2 regions of the Lactobacillus kefiranofaciens genome follow, and region 1 is predicted to be linked to the other one. Evidence: riboswitches for the same ligand, from Rfam matches in the RefSeq annotation. Region 1 holds a riboswitch; the other holds the start of a gene.
The links. A riboswitch is a leader RNA that binds a small molecule or an ion and turns the genes downstream of it on or off. The one in region 1 is predicted to bind lysine.

Region 1 (8,218 bases):
AATGAATAATAAGCAAGGCGAGGTATTTCCTCGTCTTTTTTAGTTTAAAATAAGAAGGTAATAAGGAGAAAAAATATGTCGATTTTTAAAGAACTTAAAGCATACACGCGAGAATTCACGCGACATTGGCTACAATATTTGATGCTTTTTCTGAGCTTGAATTTAATTAACCAATTTATAGTCATTCCGCTCTTTCGTTACGTTACCACTTTTGTCTTGCAGGCAAGCGCAATCCCGTTTGTTTCGTATCAAAATGTAGTGACGATCATTACTACGCATACTTTGGTTTTCGTAATCTTAATTATTGAGCTATTGCTTTTGCTAGTAGTAATTTACGCGCAATTTGCTTATTTATTGCATGGGGTGCGCGCGATCTATAGCGAGAATTTCACCTTCAAAGGCAGCTTTAAAGAAACGTGGGCAAACGTAAAGAAGATCCGTTTTGGCTCATTGCTGCTTTTAGGACTGTATTTCTTATTAGTTGTGCCTTTTGCCGATATTGTCTTTCGCACGCCACTGTTAGCCAAAATTCAAATCCCAGAATTTATTTTGGATTATATGACTAGAACCCCAATTTTATTAACGATTCTGATCGTATTTTATGCAGTTGTTTTGCTATTTGGCATTAGGCTAATTTTTACGTTGCCACTAATGGTATTTGGGCAAAAGAAGACTAGAACTGCTATGAAAAAGAGCTGGCAATTAACCAAGAATGCCAAATGGTGGGCGATTATTCTGCGCCTAATTATCATTGGGATATTTGTTTCCGCAATTTTAGCCATTTTTTATTTAGCCGTTTATGGCTTGCAATTAGGTTGGGATTTGTTACCTGGGAAATATCCTGTTTTAGTGCTAGCAATTATTAACTTGTCGCTAATCCAAATTGGCAGTGAACTAGTCTTTATTTGGGCGAGTGTCATCAGTTTATTAATTATTTTTGCTCCATTAAAAATTACGCCAATCAATGAGGCAACAGAAAAAATGCCTGCGGGTAAGATCTTAAAGACTTTCACAGCTGTCGTATTTGGGTTAATTGTTGTCACATCAGTAGTAACCAATATTTTGTACCTAGTTGGAGTAAATAGTCATGCTCCTGTAGTTATTTCCCATCGCGGCGTTGATGACAAGAATGGCGTGCAAAACACTCTCGAATCATTAAGAAAGACGGCCAAAGAGAAGCCAGATTATGTAGAAATTGATCTGCATGAGACTAGAGACAAGCAATTTATTGTAGTTCACGATGATAATTTGCAAAAGCTAACCGGAGTGAACAAGACGCCAAGTGAGTTAACTTTGAAGCAATTGACTAAATTAACGGCTAAAGAGGATGGACATGAGGCTAAACTGGTTAGTTTCGATAACTACTTAAAAGAGGCTCAACGTCTTAACCAAAAATTGCTGATAGAGATTAAGACTACGCCGCAAGATTCCAAGACGATGCTTGAGCGCTTTAATCAAAAGTATGGTCAAACGATTATCAAGAACAAATACCAAGTTCAATCTCTCGACTATCGGGTGATTGAAGGCTTACACGAAATCAATCCGCGTTTATTCGTATTATATATTCAACCTTATAATTTTACTTATCCGCGTAGCGTAGCTGATGGCTATTCAATGGAATATTCAACTCTGAATTCCGATTTTATTTGGCAGGCACACCTGCAAGATCATCCTGTTTATGCTTGGACCATTAATGATGAAAAATTGATGATGAAGATGATGTATGAACAAGTTGATGGCTTGATTACTGATAAAGTTAGTTTGGCTAAAAAGACAATTAAACAGTTCCAAGATGATTCTAGTTATGCCAACCGAATTTTGAATTACATCATAGTTGCTCGCATGCCTAATGATCTTGAAGCCTAGACTTGATCTTGAGTGGTGAGCATGGTAAACTATACTAGATTTTCGAAAATCTGAAAGGAAGTATAGTACTATGCGTAAAGGTGAAAATTACAACACTGGTTGTGAACCAAACCAAAGACCTAAGAACAAGAGAAACGCAAAGAAGCGTGTTGCTCACGTAGCAGCAGTTGTTGCTTTCTTGAACAAGGCCGCAAAAGACGAAAATAAGTAATTTCGTTTTAAAAAAGTAAAAACAAGGAGACTACTAAGGAGATCGTTTAGATTTGTTAGTAGTCTTTTTTGTATCTTTTCTTGCAGTTCCATTTGATTTTTGGTAACATAGTAAAAATTTTTGGAAAAATTAAATTGTTTAGGGAGGAAAAATCATGGGATTAAATGCTTATATTCAAGGTTTTAACAGTTTAGAGTCAATTGATCGTGCACCAGGCTACTTTAAATATCATCATCATTCAGTTGCCGATCACTGCTTTAGAACGGCTGAACTGGCTCAAATGATGGGTGACATTGAAGAGGTAAAGGGCAAGCAAAAGGTTAACTGGAAAGCTCTTTACGAAAAAAGCTTAAACCATGATTACACTGAACGTTTCATCGGCGATATCAAGACTCCGGTTAAATATGCGACGCCACAATTGCGCAAGATGATTGGTGACGTTGAAGAAACGATGACAACGAAGTTTATCAAGGATGAGATTCCTAAAGAATTTCAGGATATTTATAAAAAGCGTCTCTCTGAAGCAAAAGATGATACTTTGGAAGGCAAAATTCTGTCGATCTGCGATAAATTAGATTTGCTTTATGAAGCATATGGTGAAATTGAATTAGGTAATCCTAACCCGGTTTATATGCAAATGTTTAAGGAAAGTCTAGAAACCATCAAGAAGTTTGATGATCTGGTTTGCGTACAGTACTTCATTAAACATATTTTGCCTGATTTATTTAAAGGCGATTTTGCGGGAAAGGATAAGATGCAGCGAATAGCTTTTAGCATTCTGTTGTTAGGGGATGATTAGGTGAAATTTTTATGCAGTTCATGTGGTTTACGCATGGACTCCCTGCACTTTAAGCAAGAGGGATTGATGAATCCCAAGCTGACCAGTATTTGTGATATTTGTTTGATGCGTGGTTTAGATCCACATGATTATAGCAATTATGCGGTAGCTACGTTTGCTCAAAGTCTGCTTTATACTTATGAGGGTAAAAAAGATGATGCGCCAGTTAAGCCTAATTGGATTGTGCAAAATAAAAAAGCTCGTAAAAGATACGAGGACTTTTTACAGGATTATGATGGTAATGAAATTGCCCGCCAGCAGGTTAAGCGGGAAGATTTGAATTTAGCTATCATCAAAAGCGAAGATGGCGAAATAGATTATATTCCTGACCAGGATGTAACTTTTGCGCAAAACATGGAAAAGTTGGGCTTAAAAATTGATTTTCAATTAAATGAAGTCAATTTTATAGATCGTGAGCGCATCAGGGCTAAGTACAAATATCGCTGCCAATATTGCGGTAGACGTGGTCACAGCGTCGATCATAAGGATCCCGTATCATTGAGCCATAATAATGATTTGACTAATCTGACCTTAGCCTGTGCCGAATGCAACCGGATTAAGTCGGACATGCCGTATAAATTATTTATTCAGCTTAATAGTCAAATTACTAAGATTAATAAAAAGCTGGTTAAGTATGAAAATGCGCTGGGGACGTTGCAAGAAGAGTTTAAGCATCGTCGGCGCTATTTGGCTGCACAGGTTCATCTGAAGGGTGTAATTAATGATCCTGAACTAAATGCGATTAGAAAGCAGAATAAGCAGCTGCAGGATGCGATTGATAGTTTGCAAAGCGATTATGATGATTTGCGGGAAACGCGGAAAACCTATTTTGAAACAGGTTGGAAACTAGCTCGCATTAAAGCTAATAAAGATATCATTTAAAAATTACGCGGTTTTTTGTAAATTGAAGTAAAAAGTGACTTTGAGTTTGCAAAAAATGGCGTTTTTTGTAAAGTGAAATCAAAAAATAATTAAGTTTTTAAAAATCAGCAAAATTAAAAAAGCCGAGAAGCAATTAAACTTCTCGGCTTTTGATATGATTTAAAATTCGTTATTTCTGAAGTTGCTTAAGAACTTCTGCGTCTTTTCATTCTTTGGATGATCGAATAACTCATAAGGTGAGTCTTGTTCGGTGATTATGCCATCACTGATGAAGAGCACACGATCAGAAATACTTTTGGCAAAGCCCATTTCGTGAGTAACGATTACCATCGTTAAACCAGTAGTGGCTAGCTTTTGCATAACTTCAAGTACTTCACCAACCATCTCAGGATCGAGGGCACTAGTTGGTTCGTCGAATAACAAGACCTCTGGATCCATTGAAATTGCCCGGGCAATAGCTACACGTTGTTGTTGACCACCAGATAATTGTTGTGGCTTCGCCTTAATGAAAGGTTCCATTCCAACTTTTTTCAGGTTAGCCATGGCGATCTTACGGGCTTCGTCTTTAGAACGCTTTAAGACTAATTCCTGACCAATCATGCAGTTCTCTAACACATTCTTGTTTTCAAATAGGTCGAATTGCTGGAAGACCATACCCACCTTTGATCTGAAGGTATTACGGTTGTAGTTGGGATGCAAGATGTTTTCACCGTGAAAATCAATTTCGCCACCAGTTGGTTCTTCTAGCAAGTTGATGCAGCGAAGAGTAGTAGATTTACCACCACCGGACGGACCAATGATAGTTACAATTTCGCCTTTTTTAATATCAAAGGAAATATCCTTCAAAACTTTGTGTGAACCATATGACTTTTGCATATGTTTTAAACTTAAAATTACGTCGTTTGATTCAGTCATTAGTTATTTGCCTCCGCATCTTTTGGAGAACCAACTTGGACTTGTTTAGCCATCAAGTTGTAATTCTTGTTGCCTTCCAGTTTTCTTTCAATTAAGTTGAAGATTCTGGTAATAGTGAAAGTCAAAATTAAGTAGATTGCTGAAATCATTAAGTAAGTTGGGAAGAACTTGAATGATTGACTGGCAATCGTTGTACCAACGAAGAACAATTCAGAAACTGAGATGATACTCAATACTGAAGTATCCTTGATGTTAACGATAAATTCGTTAGTAATTGATGGTAAACAGTTCTTGATTGCTTGTGGCAAAATGATGTGCCACATTCTTTGATTGTGAGTCATACCTAAAGCACTTGCAGCTTCAAACTGACTTTCAGGAGTAGAAATGATCCCACCACGGATAACTTCGGCTAAGTAAGCACCAGTGTTAATTGAAACGATGATCAGGGCAGCTACGGTTCTATTCAAGTTTAAGTGCCAGAATTGTGCGATACCGTAGTAGATTACGGCTGCCTGAACCATCATTGGCGTACCACGGAAAATTTCAACGTAAACTGACAATAACCATTTAACAACATTCAATGCCCAACGCTTGCCACGAGTAGTTGGGGTAGGAATAGTACGAACAATACCAACCAGTAAACCGATGAAGAAACCAACGATCGTACCTACTAAAGCAAGGAGTAAAGTCATGCCAATACCTGACATAATCATGCCGCCATATTGTTTCCAGGTGGTAACTAACCAGTTTTCTTTCTTAGTTTCGTTACCAGCTTTAGGTTGTTCTTTAATAGCTTGCGACATTAATTGATCGCGTTTTTTATTAGAAATAGTTCTTAAAGTAGCGTTAACTTCGTTTAATAATTTAGTATTGCCCTTCTTAACACCGATACTGGTTACAGAATCATCATGGTCTACCTTGAAACCGGCCATCTTGTTCAAGTTAACGGCAATAATATTAGGGTTGACGTTGTGATAGCTTTCAAATTCGATATCTTCAGCTACATAACCATCGATAGTGCCAGAAGCTAAGCTTTGGCGCATGGCTGAAAAGTCACGCATAGCAGGTTCACGCTTAGCACCCTTTAATTGCTTGATTAAGTTGTAGTGAAGAGTACCTTGTTGAGCAGTTAACTTAGCACCCTTGAAGTCAGTTAACTTCTTAGCGTTAGAATATTTGCTTGCCTTGTTGGTGATAACTACGAAGGTACTCTTACGGTATGGTGCTGAGAAGTTGATTGCCTTGCGTCTTTCAGCAGTAGGGGACATACCAGCGATGATTAAGTCAATCTTGCCTGAGGTCAAAGCAGGTAGGAGTCCATCCCACTGTGTCTTTTCTACGACAACTTTTTTATGTAATCTTTTACCGATAATCTTAGCAATTTGCACATCGTAACCGTTGGCATAAGAATGAGAGCCATCGATTGGTACGGCACCGTTAGTCTTATTGGGTTGAGTCAAGTTGTAAGGAGGATAGTTGGCTTCCATCCCAATTTTCAATGTGCCAGAATCCTTCTTAGCAGCCTGAGTCGCATGACTGTTAAAGCTGAATCCAATAAATAAACTGAGTAGGATTGTCATTAATACGGCAATCCATCTAAATCTTGACTTCAATTGTAAAACCTCCAGAAATAGTTTTAACATAAAGCCAATACAATAAAGCGTAAATAAAAACCTCGCTCTTCCAAAGAATGCGCGAGGTTATAATCATCAGTGTTTAAACCAAATCTTATAGCGCTCCCTGGGGACTAACCAGGACAGTCTATAGAATATTGTTCTATAGCCCAACGGCTTAGTACACGAATACTAGAGCCATTTCGGCGGCAACCCTGAGATAATCTTCTGCGTCTTCGCGGACTCCGAAATATCTTGTGATTGTCGCAACCTCTATTGCATTGGAAAATTATTTAACTAATGAAAAAGAATAAAAGAAAAATTAAAATTTGTCAAGCCCATCCATCATTGTAAGCGTAATCTCTTTTCTTCATGTCGGAAACATAGAGATTACCAGCAACGTAGTAGCGTAGTGTTTTATTAGCCCAAGTTGGATCAGATTGGTTGATGCCAACACGTTTAGCTGCAATAATTTCCCGGGCAATACGTTTATGCTGATCATTTAAGTCGATTGCAAATGGTGAATCACTCAAAAAATGCAGATTCCAGTTTTTATCATGGATGCCAAAGGCCTGCATCATTTTAGCAGGACCATTGGTTAACAAAACTCCACTTTTGCCATTGCGATTTTTAATCATTGTGTCAATGCCCCAGACGGGATGAATTGCTCGGATTAAAACTCCTTGTGGTTCGTTCTCCTCTTGGCAGGCAACATCAAAGAAGAAGTATTGCCTTTGCGCATAGATGTAAATAGTACCGCCACGGCGATACAAGCCTTCATTAGCTGAGCTGCGGCGGCCACCATAAGAATGAGCTGCACGGTCTCGTTTTCCCATGTAGGCTTCCGCTTCAACGATATAGCCACCTAATTTTTCTTCACCATTGTCAAAAGTCAGAGGTCGTCCAATTAAGTCGCGAGTAATTTTATCAGTTGTGCGATTAGTAAAATAGTCTGCGTAATCCATAAATGCCTTTCTTGTTTTAATTTTTACTGTGTAGTTATACACTAATCTAAAAAGGGGAGGAAGATCAAATGTCAGAAATTAAATTAGTCAGAATTTATGATCATGAACAACCCGATGGCTACAGAATTTTAGTTGATCGGATGTGGCCGCGTGGCATGAGCAAGATCAAGGCAGATTTAGGTGAACGGGACAAGCAGATTGGTCCTACTAATGAATTGAGAAAATGGTTTAACCATGAAGACGAAAAGTTCCCTGAATTTAAAGAGAAATATATCAAGGAATTAAATGCCAACGATTTTACTCCTGAGTTCATTAAAACAGTAAAAGAAAAATTGCAAACAGGTGATGTCCTCTTTCTTTATGGTGCAAAAAATAGAGAGCATAACCAAGCAGTGGTTTTAAAGCAATACGTTGAAAGCAAATTGTAAACAAATTAAGAGACTTATCCCAAGAGATTGAGATAAGTCTCTTAATTTGTTTTTAAAGATGCTTGTGGCCGTGTTTTTTAACACGCCAGAAGTGGAAAAGAATGGTCAAAATTAAGATTGAAAAGACAATAATCGCAAAAGCTGTATTAGGCATTTCCCATTTAAGTGGTGGCAGTGCGAGTAATAGCTTCAATGCAATAATCCCAATCAAAACGTAAGCCATTGGCTGTAATTCTGGAATAATATCCATCAGCTTAATGATAATTTCGGCGACTCCTCTCATGCAAAGAATCCCGATCATTCCACCGATTAGCACAACTACTGGATTGCTTGAAACGGCTAATGCCGCAAGAACCGAGTCAATTGAGAAAACGATATCCATTGATTCAATTGAGATAACCGTTCGCCAGAATAATGACAAAACATGCTTTTTCTTTTTGCCCTTATGATGAGCTGCCTCGCGTTGTTCTTTTTCTTTAGCTTTTTCAGCAGCTTGCTTA
Region 2 (8,218 bases), 990 kb from region 1:
CGGCAAAAACAACAGCTGGCCGTGGATTACGATTATAATTGGAAGCCATAGAATAACCATAAGCGCCGGTGTCTAGCATGGCTAAAAGAGAGCCCGATCTCGTTGCTGGCAAGGCTTGGTCTTCTGCCAAAATATCTCCGCTCTCGCAGTATTTGCCTGCAATTCTAACATGTTCAGTTAACTCAGCTTGAGGATTAGTTGCTAATACTATCTCGTATTCAGCTTGATACAAAGCCGGGCGAATATTATCGCCCATTCCGCCATCTACTGTGACGTAAGGACGATGACCGGGAACAATCTTGCGGCTTCCCGTAGTATATAGGTTGTAACCAGCAGGGCCCACAATTGAACGACCAGGTTCAATATCAATTTCAGGAATTGGAAATGAAGCGGCCTTAGCTTCTTGTTTAATCGTCTTAACAATCGCTTTAACAAACTCTTCCGGTTTCAAAGGATGATCAGCTGCAACATATTTAATGCCAAAACCGCCACCAACATTAATAATCTTAGCAGTATAGCCATATTGGCTGCGCCAATTTTCAGCAACTTCCATTAACTTTTTGGCGGCCATTTCAAAACCATTTAATTCAAAAATTTGAGAACCAATATGGGCATGAATACCAACTAAATTCATTCTTGAATTAGCTAAAACCTGTTCTAAAGCTAAATCTGCCTGCCCTGATTCCAAATCAAAGCCAAATTTGCTATCAACTTGACCTGTTTGATCATATTCATGCGTATGAGCAGAAATGCCAGGAGTCAACCGAAGCATGACATCAATCTTGGTATTTTGCTCACGCAATACTTGATCAAGCAACTTAATTTCATGAAAGTTATCAATGATAATCTTTCCCACATGATTTTTAACGGCCATTTCAATCTCAGCTAACGATTTATTATTACCATGAAAACTAATTTGCTTTACTGAAAAATTTGCTTTTAAAGCTGTATAAAGCTCACCCGCAGAAACAACGTCAGTAAATGCGCCCTCACTAGCAGCAACTTGATACATTGCGATACAGGCAAAAGCTTTGCTAGCATAGCTAACCGCATATTTAACGTCTTCAGCCGCAAAAACTTTTTTAAAGGCACGAATTTGATTTCGAATTTTACTTACATCATAAACAATAAGTGGCGTGCCATATTTCTTTGCTAAAGCGACTGTATCGACACCGCCGATAGTCAAATGTCCTTGGTTATTAATCTGATCTTCTGAAATCTGTGGGTTCATGCTATCCTCCAACTTCTAAGAATGCGAAACGCTAATAAAAAATCCATTGCCTGCGCTAAACAAACAATGGATTAACTTCATTAATCTGTAGTCGATAGCGCTCCGCGAATTGTATTCGCGACAGTCCGTAACTTATTCAATCACGGCCCAGCTTATGCCTTTAGCGTGGCCAAGCTTCGGCAACTTTCCCTTTCACAATTAATCTTCATTTTGCCTAACTCATAATTGCTAGTGATGTCAGTTGCACCTCTTCGATTATCTGTAGTCTACATTCTTATTAAAATATAGTCAACAGTTTTATTATAAAATTTTAATTTTTGTTAAAACATCACGACTTTCAACCCTAAAATTTAGATTTAACAGTTGCAAGATTAAAAATTAATGCTAAAATTCAGGTAAATTTATTTTTATTCAGTAATTTAAATTAATAATTACTGAAATTGATGATTGAGAAGTTAAAACTATGAAAATAGTTAAATTTGGTGGTAGTTCGTTAGCTACTGGTACAAGTGTTGAGCAAGCATTAAAGATTATTCTAAGTGATACTGAAAGACAAGTAGTTGTCGTTTCTGCTCCTGGTAAACGAAGCAATGATGATATCAAGGTCACTGATCTATTAATCAAATATGCCAATGCTACCTTAAATCAAGAAGATCCCCAAGAGATTGTGCGTCAAATTTTTGCGCGGTACCAAGAAATTGGTCAATATTTTGGTTTGAATAAACAAGAATTAACAACTATTCAAAGCATCTTGCTTAATCTACCTAAAAAAGCATACCCCAACGACAGTTACTTAATGGCAGCTTTCAAAGCACATGGTGAACGACTTAATGCACGTTTAATTGCAATGATTTTAAAGCATCAAGGAATTAAAAGCCGTTTTCTTGATCCCGCTGAAGCTGGATTGATTGTTACTGGTGAGCCTAATGATGCATTAGTTAATCCAGAAAGCTATCTGAATTTAGATCAAATAAAAATTGCCCCCGATGAACGAGTTATTTTTCCAGGCTTTTTCGGAATTACTCCTTCTGGACATATCGCTACTTTTTCACGTGGCGGATCTGATATTACAGGAGCCATTTTAGCTAGAGGCTTTCACGCAGACTTGTATGAGAACTTTACTGATGTAAATGGCATTTTTGCGGCTAACCCGCATATTGTTGCGCACCCACGATCAATTAAACAGATGACCTATCGTGAAATGCGAGAACTATCTTATGCTGGCTTTTCCGTTTTTCATGATGAAGCATTAATTCCCGCAATTCAGGGACAAATTCCAATTAACGTCAAGAACACCCATGAGCCTGACAATCCAGGTACCATGATCGTCCCAGAAAAGAATTTTGAGCCGGATAATACTATTACTGGTGTAACTAGTCAGAAGCACTTTTCTGCCCTTTATTTACACAAATATTTACTGAATAAAGAAGCGGGTTTCACCCTCCGAATTTTACAGATCCTTTATCAACATAACATTCCTTATGAACATATGCCATCTGGGATTGATGACATTACCATTATTTTCAATAATGACTTTTTAAATGACCAATTAATTGATCAAATCTGTAATGAAATCCAATCTACGATTAATCCTGACCAACTTGAATGGATCGATGACTATGCAATCATTATGATAGTTGGCGAGGGAATGAAGAAAACGCATGGCGTTAGTCGGAAAATCTTAGATTCTTTAGACGAACATCAAATTTCACCACAGATGATTAATCAAGGTGCATCCCAAATCTCAATGATGATTGGCACCAAAAAAGAAAAGGCTGACGAAGCAGTTAAAATTATTTACAGACAATTTTTTAATTAGAAAGAAGGAAATTTTATGGTTAATTTACTAAAAGTACACGGCTCACAAAATCATTTTTTTATTCTGGATCAAACTGAATTAGATCAACCTCTATCAGATACTGAATTAAAAATTTTTACTAAAAAAATCACTAATCCTAATACTGGCATCTTAAACGGAGCTGACGGCGTGCTAGCAATTAATCAGCCAATTAGAAAAAATGCACTAGCTCAAATGCGAGTAATTAATACAGATGGTAGTGAAGCCTCAATGTGCGGTAATGGTCTGCGCACTGTAGCACGATATTTAAGCGAGAAATATCATCGTGATAATTTCTTAGTCGATACCATGAACGCTAGTCTACGCGTCAGAAGAGAGCAGGCTTTCGCTAAAGATGTTCCTGCCTTTGCCGTAGAGATTTCTCCGGTACATTTTAACAAGGAAGCTTTACCATTTAGTAACTTAGGCCGTGATCGCTTAATCGATGATTATGCACCTGAACTTTACCCCCAATTGCGTTTCACAGCGCTTGCCGTACCTAATCCACACTTAATTAGTTTTGTTACTCAGCAACAAATTATTAGCCCTATTTTAGGGATTGTCGGTAAAAGGTTAAATGACTCAAATCCTTATTTTACCGATGGCGTAAACGTTAACTTTGCCCAAATACTAGATAAAAATAAACTATTCGTTAGGACCTACGAGCGTGGCGTTGGCTTTACTAATGCATGCGGCACAGGAATGTCTGCTACTTCGCTAGCCTTTGTGTTAATTCGACCTGAGCAAGCTGAATTCAACACACCAATTACGGTCTTTAATCCTGGTGGAATGGTAAAAACCATTGTACATTACGACAATAGCCAATACTGGATTGAATTGATTGGCAATGCTACTTTTACCCAGCAGATCACTATTGCAGAAAGCGATTTAAGAAATAATGATTTTAGTAAAATAATTACTAAAAATACTGGTGAACAAACAGCTTATGAGAAGTTCATCGCTAATTTACCTAAATATAATGACATCACTACTTTAGCCTAATCAAAAAGACTTGCTTTTTTGCGCAAGTCTTTTTGCATAATTTTAATCTAAATCATCTAAGCCATTCTTTTTCTTCGAAATACAATAAAAGATATAAGCCACTAAGCCAAAGAAAATTGGGCCAAATCCTGTCCAAAAAGCTGTAGCATATCTGTGTTCCAAGACAGGTTCAAGCACAGTAAAAATAATCCCGGTGCAAACAATTATTTCAACGAAGATTACTAAAGCTACTGTCCATTTATAATTTGTAAATACCCTAAATTTGCGTGGATAATCCTTTTTCAAAAAGAAAGGAAACGCACCAATCAAGAAAATATACGGCGCAGTAGCAGCCACATTACCCATATCAGTTAAAATCTGATAAAAACTAGTTGCCGCACTACCGCCAAATAAAACGATACCAATTAAAACACATACGAAGATCGTCTGAGCCCACATCGCATTAGCAGGAATACCATGTTTATTCAATTTGGTAGCTGCTTTAGGCCATAAACGAGGATCAGACCCCATAATAAATGATTTAATTGGCGAATAAAGCAATACAAAGAAGGCACCTGTCATTCCCATTAATCCAGATAAAGCAATTGCCCTAGTGAATACTTTGCCAATCATTAAACTGGTATTAGGATCGAGATTCAAAGCATGCCCGAATGCTTTACCCAGCGTTCCATAAACTACATAGGTAATATTTCCAGTATTAGCGCCAGTTTGTACAATATCTCTTTGATAATTTACCGAAAAACCTGTCATAAAAATCATCAAAATATAAGAGATAATAGTAAATAAAATACCGATAATTAAGCCTTTAGGGAAATCTTTTTCAGGGTGCTTCATGCTATCAATTACCCCACCAACGGTTTCCATACCACCATAGGCAAAGACGGCATAGACAACGAATGAAATAATCGTAATTGGCGTCTGAAAATCCTTATTTGGTGAAACAATAAAGCTTTGCCAGCCGTGAATTGGCTGAGCAAACTGCCAGTGATTCATTATAATTACTACTAAACTTGAAAGAATGAAAACTAAATTCATAATAATCATGAACCAGCCGCCGATTGATGACATAATCTTAATTCCCGTTATTCCTCTAGAAGATAAATACGTAGAAATGATCATGAATAAAATAGCTAATACGCCTATCAGTTCTGTTCCTTGCAGACCAAAGAAATTCCAACTTTGTGTAGTATCTTTGCCAAAAATCAATGCGGAAATTGAAATCCATAATCGTGACGCGCTTGAAACAAGCCAAAGAACCCAGTTAGCTAGCCATACAAAAGTTCCAATAAAAGCCCATTTTTCACCAATTGATCCAGCTAACCAAGAATAAATACCACCCTGAGCATCATGAAAGGCAGATCCATATTCCGCCATCATCAATCCAGCCGGAAAGAAGAAACAAATTCCTGCTAGCACAAACCAAATAATTCCGGCATATGTCATTTGCCGATATGAAACAGAAACATTACCAAAACCATAAACAGTAGTAATAATCATTAGGACTAGGCTCATGGTCGTTAATGTCTTTTTAGTTTGTTTATTATCCTCATCCAAAACAAAACCTCTACTTTCTTTTCTACTCCTTTCATTCTATCATTGTTTCTTTAAAGCGCATTCATTCTAATAATCGTCTCATAAGAAAAAGCCGCCTATTATCAGCGGCTTTATTTATTCAGCTGTTAATTTGTTACCAGGCACGTCATCTAAATGAATACGAACATCATTAGCATCATTGCCAGCCTGATCTTTTTCTTCTAAGTTAGATTTCATTAATTCAGCCTTAGAGTCATTCGTTACGCTATCAGGAGCATTTAACCTCATTGTTTCAGATTCTGCGGCCTTCTTTTCTTTAATCTTTTTTACAAGGAAATATGTACCCGTAGCGGCAGCAGCAATTGCTCCGATAGTGGTTAATGCCATTACTACAATCTTCAAATTTACCATAGGAATACCTCTTTCTATAATCAACTATCTATTTTTCTTTTAATTATACGTGAATTAAGGGCTACTTTCATTTTTTATGCTTAACAAAACAAAAAGCACCATTTGGTGCTTTTTCTATTCATTAACTCTGTCTTCAATCCAATTATTCAATTCAGCAACGTGAAGCTTAGTTACAGAAGAAAAAGTTAAAACGGTCACATGATCATAATTTAAATCCAGCTTTTTCTTTAATTGAGCTAATGTTTTATTAACTTGGCTCTTTTTAATCTTATCCATCTTAGTGCAGACAACTAAGATAGGAATATTTAAATATTGCGCGTAATTATACATCGCAATATCGTCTTTCGTTGGTTCATGTCGACCATCAACTAAAATGATTAGGCCTTTCAAGTTGGGTCTAGTTTCTAAATAATCTTGGATCATCTGTCCAAACTCTTGCCGCTTCTTTTGTGATACTTTAGCATAACCATAGCCAGGAACATCTACTAAATAAAATTCTTCATTAACTAAGTAGAAGTTTAAAGTCTGCGTCTTACCTGGCTGAGAAGACGTTCTAGCTAGGTTTTTACGCTTAAGGAAGGTATTAATCAAACTGGATTTTCCCACATTAGATCGGCCTGCCAAGGCGATCTCAGGCAAGTTATCTTGTGGATATTGTGATTCTTTTACAGCACTAACGGCATAACTACTGCTTTTAATGATCATTGGCACTTACCTGCGAATCAGTGTCTTCTTTTTTCTTCCGAGTCACACGCGGCTGAGCATGACGAGTAATCACATCCTTGGTTACTTCGACTGCTTGAATATCCTTTTCACTAGGAGTTTCGTACATGATATCCATGATCGAATTTTCAATAATTGTTCTCAATCCACGTGCACCCATATTTCTTTGGATTGCTAAATCTGCAATTGCTTTGAGTGCACCATCAGTGAATTTTAACTCAACATCATCTAATGAGAGCAATTTCTTATATTGTTTAACCAAAGCATTCTTAGGCTCCGTTAAAACTCTCACTAAATCCTTGCTGCTCAACTTATCAAGCGTAGTAATAATTGGAATTCTACCGATAAATTCTGGAATCATTCCAAATTTTACCAAATCAGCAGTAGTTAAATGCCGAGTCCAATCATCAGCATTGATCTTATCAACTTCATTTTCTGCACCAAAACCGATGGTTTTCTTACCTAAACGGTTTTTAACAATTTGTTCGATTCCATCAAAAGCACCACCAACAATAAAGAGAATGTTAGTAGTATCCATCTTGATCATTTCTTGCTGTGGATGCTTGCGTCCACCTTGTGGCGGTACAGAAGCGATTGTTCCTTCGAGAATCTTTAACAAAGATTGCTGCACGCCTTCGCCTGAAACATCCCGAGTAATTGAGACATTTTCTGATTTTTTGGAGATCTTATCGATTTCATCGATATAAATAATGCCGCGTTGTGCACGTTCCAAATCATAATCTGCGTTTTGCAACAATTTAAGCAAAATATTTTCTACATCTTCACCAACATAACCTGCTTCAGTTAATGTAGTTGCATCAGCAATCGCAAAAGGCACATTCAAAATTCTTGCTAAAGTCTGTGCCAGATAAGTCTTACCAGATCCAGTTGGCCCAATCATTGCAATATTAGACTTTTGCAATTCAGTAGAAGAATCCACATCCATTTGGCTAATCCGCTTATAATGGTTATATACCGCAACAGATAATACTTTTTTAGCACGATCTTGCCCAATGACATATTGGTCAAGTTGCTTTTTAATCTCTACTGGTTTAGGTAATTCTCGAGCTGCCTTAATTGAATCAGCTCTTAATTCATCGTCAATAATTTTTTTAGCCAAGTCTACACATTCGTTACAAATATAAGCGCCGTTACCGGCAATCATTTTTTTGACCTGGTCTTGAGTTTTACCACAAAAAGAACATTTAATTTCTTCTTGATCTGTAAACTGATTTGCCATATTGTTCCTCCCTATATCTACCAAAATAGATTATCATACATTAACTAAAATTGGTAAATATCAAGCTTGAAGATCAAAAAAAGCGGCCTATAGCCGCTCTTTTTGATAAAAAGTAATAAAAATTATTACTTGTCTTCCTTCTTATCGTCTGATTCCTTTGCTTCAAGCTTTGCTTTAGCAACTTGCTTTGCATTATCAGTAATAAGATCCATAGCCTTACGTACAGTAATGTCGTGGCTCA

Region 2: it holds a riboswitch for lysine, as region 1 does, so the genes downstream of both, lysA (diaminopimelate decarboxylase) here and ICI50_RS00610 (ABC transporter substrate-binding protein/permease) in region 1, are expected to answer to the same signal.

Annotation. Positions count from the first base shown of each region.
Region 1 is NZ_CP061341.1:118,629-126,846, forward strand. It holds gene ICI50_RS00585 (glycerophosphoryl diester phosphodiesterase membrane domain-containing protein) at 76-1,866, shown strand; gene ICI50_RS00590 (hypothetical protein) at 1,937-2,077, shown strand; gene ICI50_RS00595 (YfbR-like 5'-deoxynucleotidase) at 2,232-2,876, shown strand; gene ICI50_RS00600 (HNH endonuclease) at 2,877-3,797, shown strand; gene ICI50_RS00605 (amino acid ABC transporter ATP-binding protein) at 3,957-4,712, opposite strand; gene ICI50_RS00610 (ABC transporter substrate-binding protein/permease) at 4,712-6,325, opposite strand; lysine riboswitch at 6,436-6,609, opposite strand; gene ICI50_RS00615 (DNA-3-methyladenine glycosylase) at 6,658-7,290, opposite strand; gene ICI50_RS00620 (DUF488 domain-containing protein) at 7,359-7,718, shown strand; gene ICI50_RS00625 (TerC family protein) at 7,771-8,218, opposite strand, start outside.
Region 2 is NZ_CP061341.1:1,278,508-1,286,725, forward strand. It holds gene lysA (diaminopimelate decarboxylase) at 1-1,231, opposite strand, end outside; lysine riboswitch at 1,318-1,491, opposite strand; gene ICI50_RS06350 (aspartate kinase) at 1,695-3,050, shown strand; gene dapF (diaminopimelate epimerase) at 3,066-4,070, shown strand; gene yjeM (glutamate/gamma-aminobutyrate family transporter YjeM) at 4,113-5,624, opposite strand; gene ICI50_RS06365 (hypothetical protein) at 5,739-6,014, opposite strand; gene yihA (ribosome biogenesis GTP-binding protein YihA/YsxC) at 6,129-6,719, opposite strand; gene clpX (ATP-dependent Clp protease ATP-binding subunit ClpX) at 6,709-7,977, opposite strand; gene tig (trigger factor) at 8,103-8,218, opposite strand, start outside.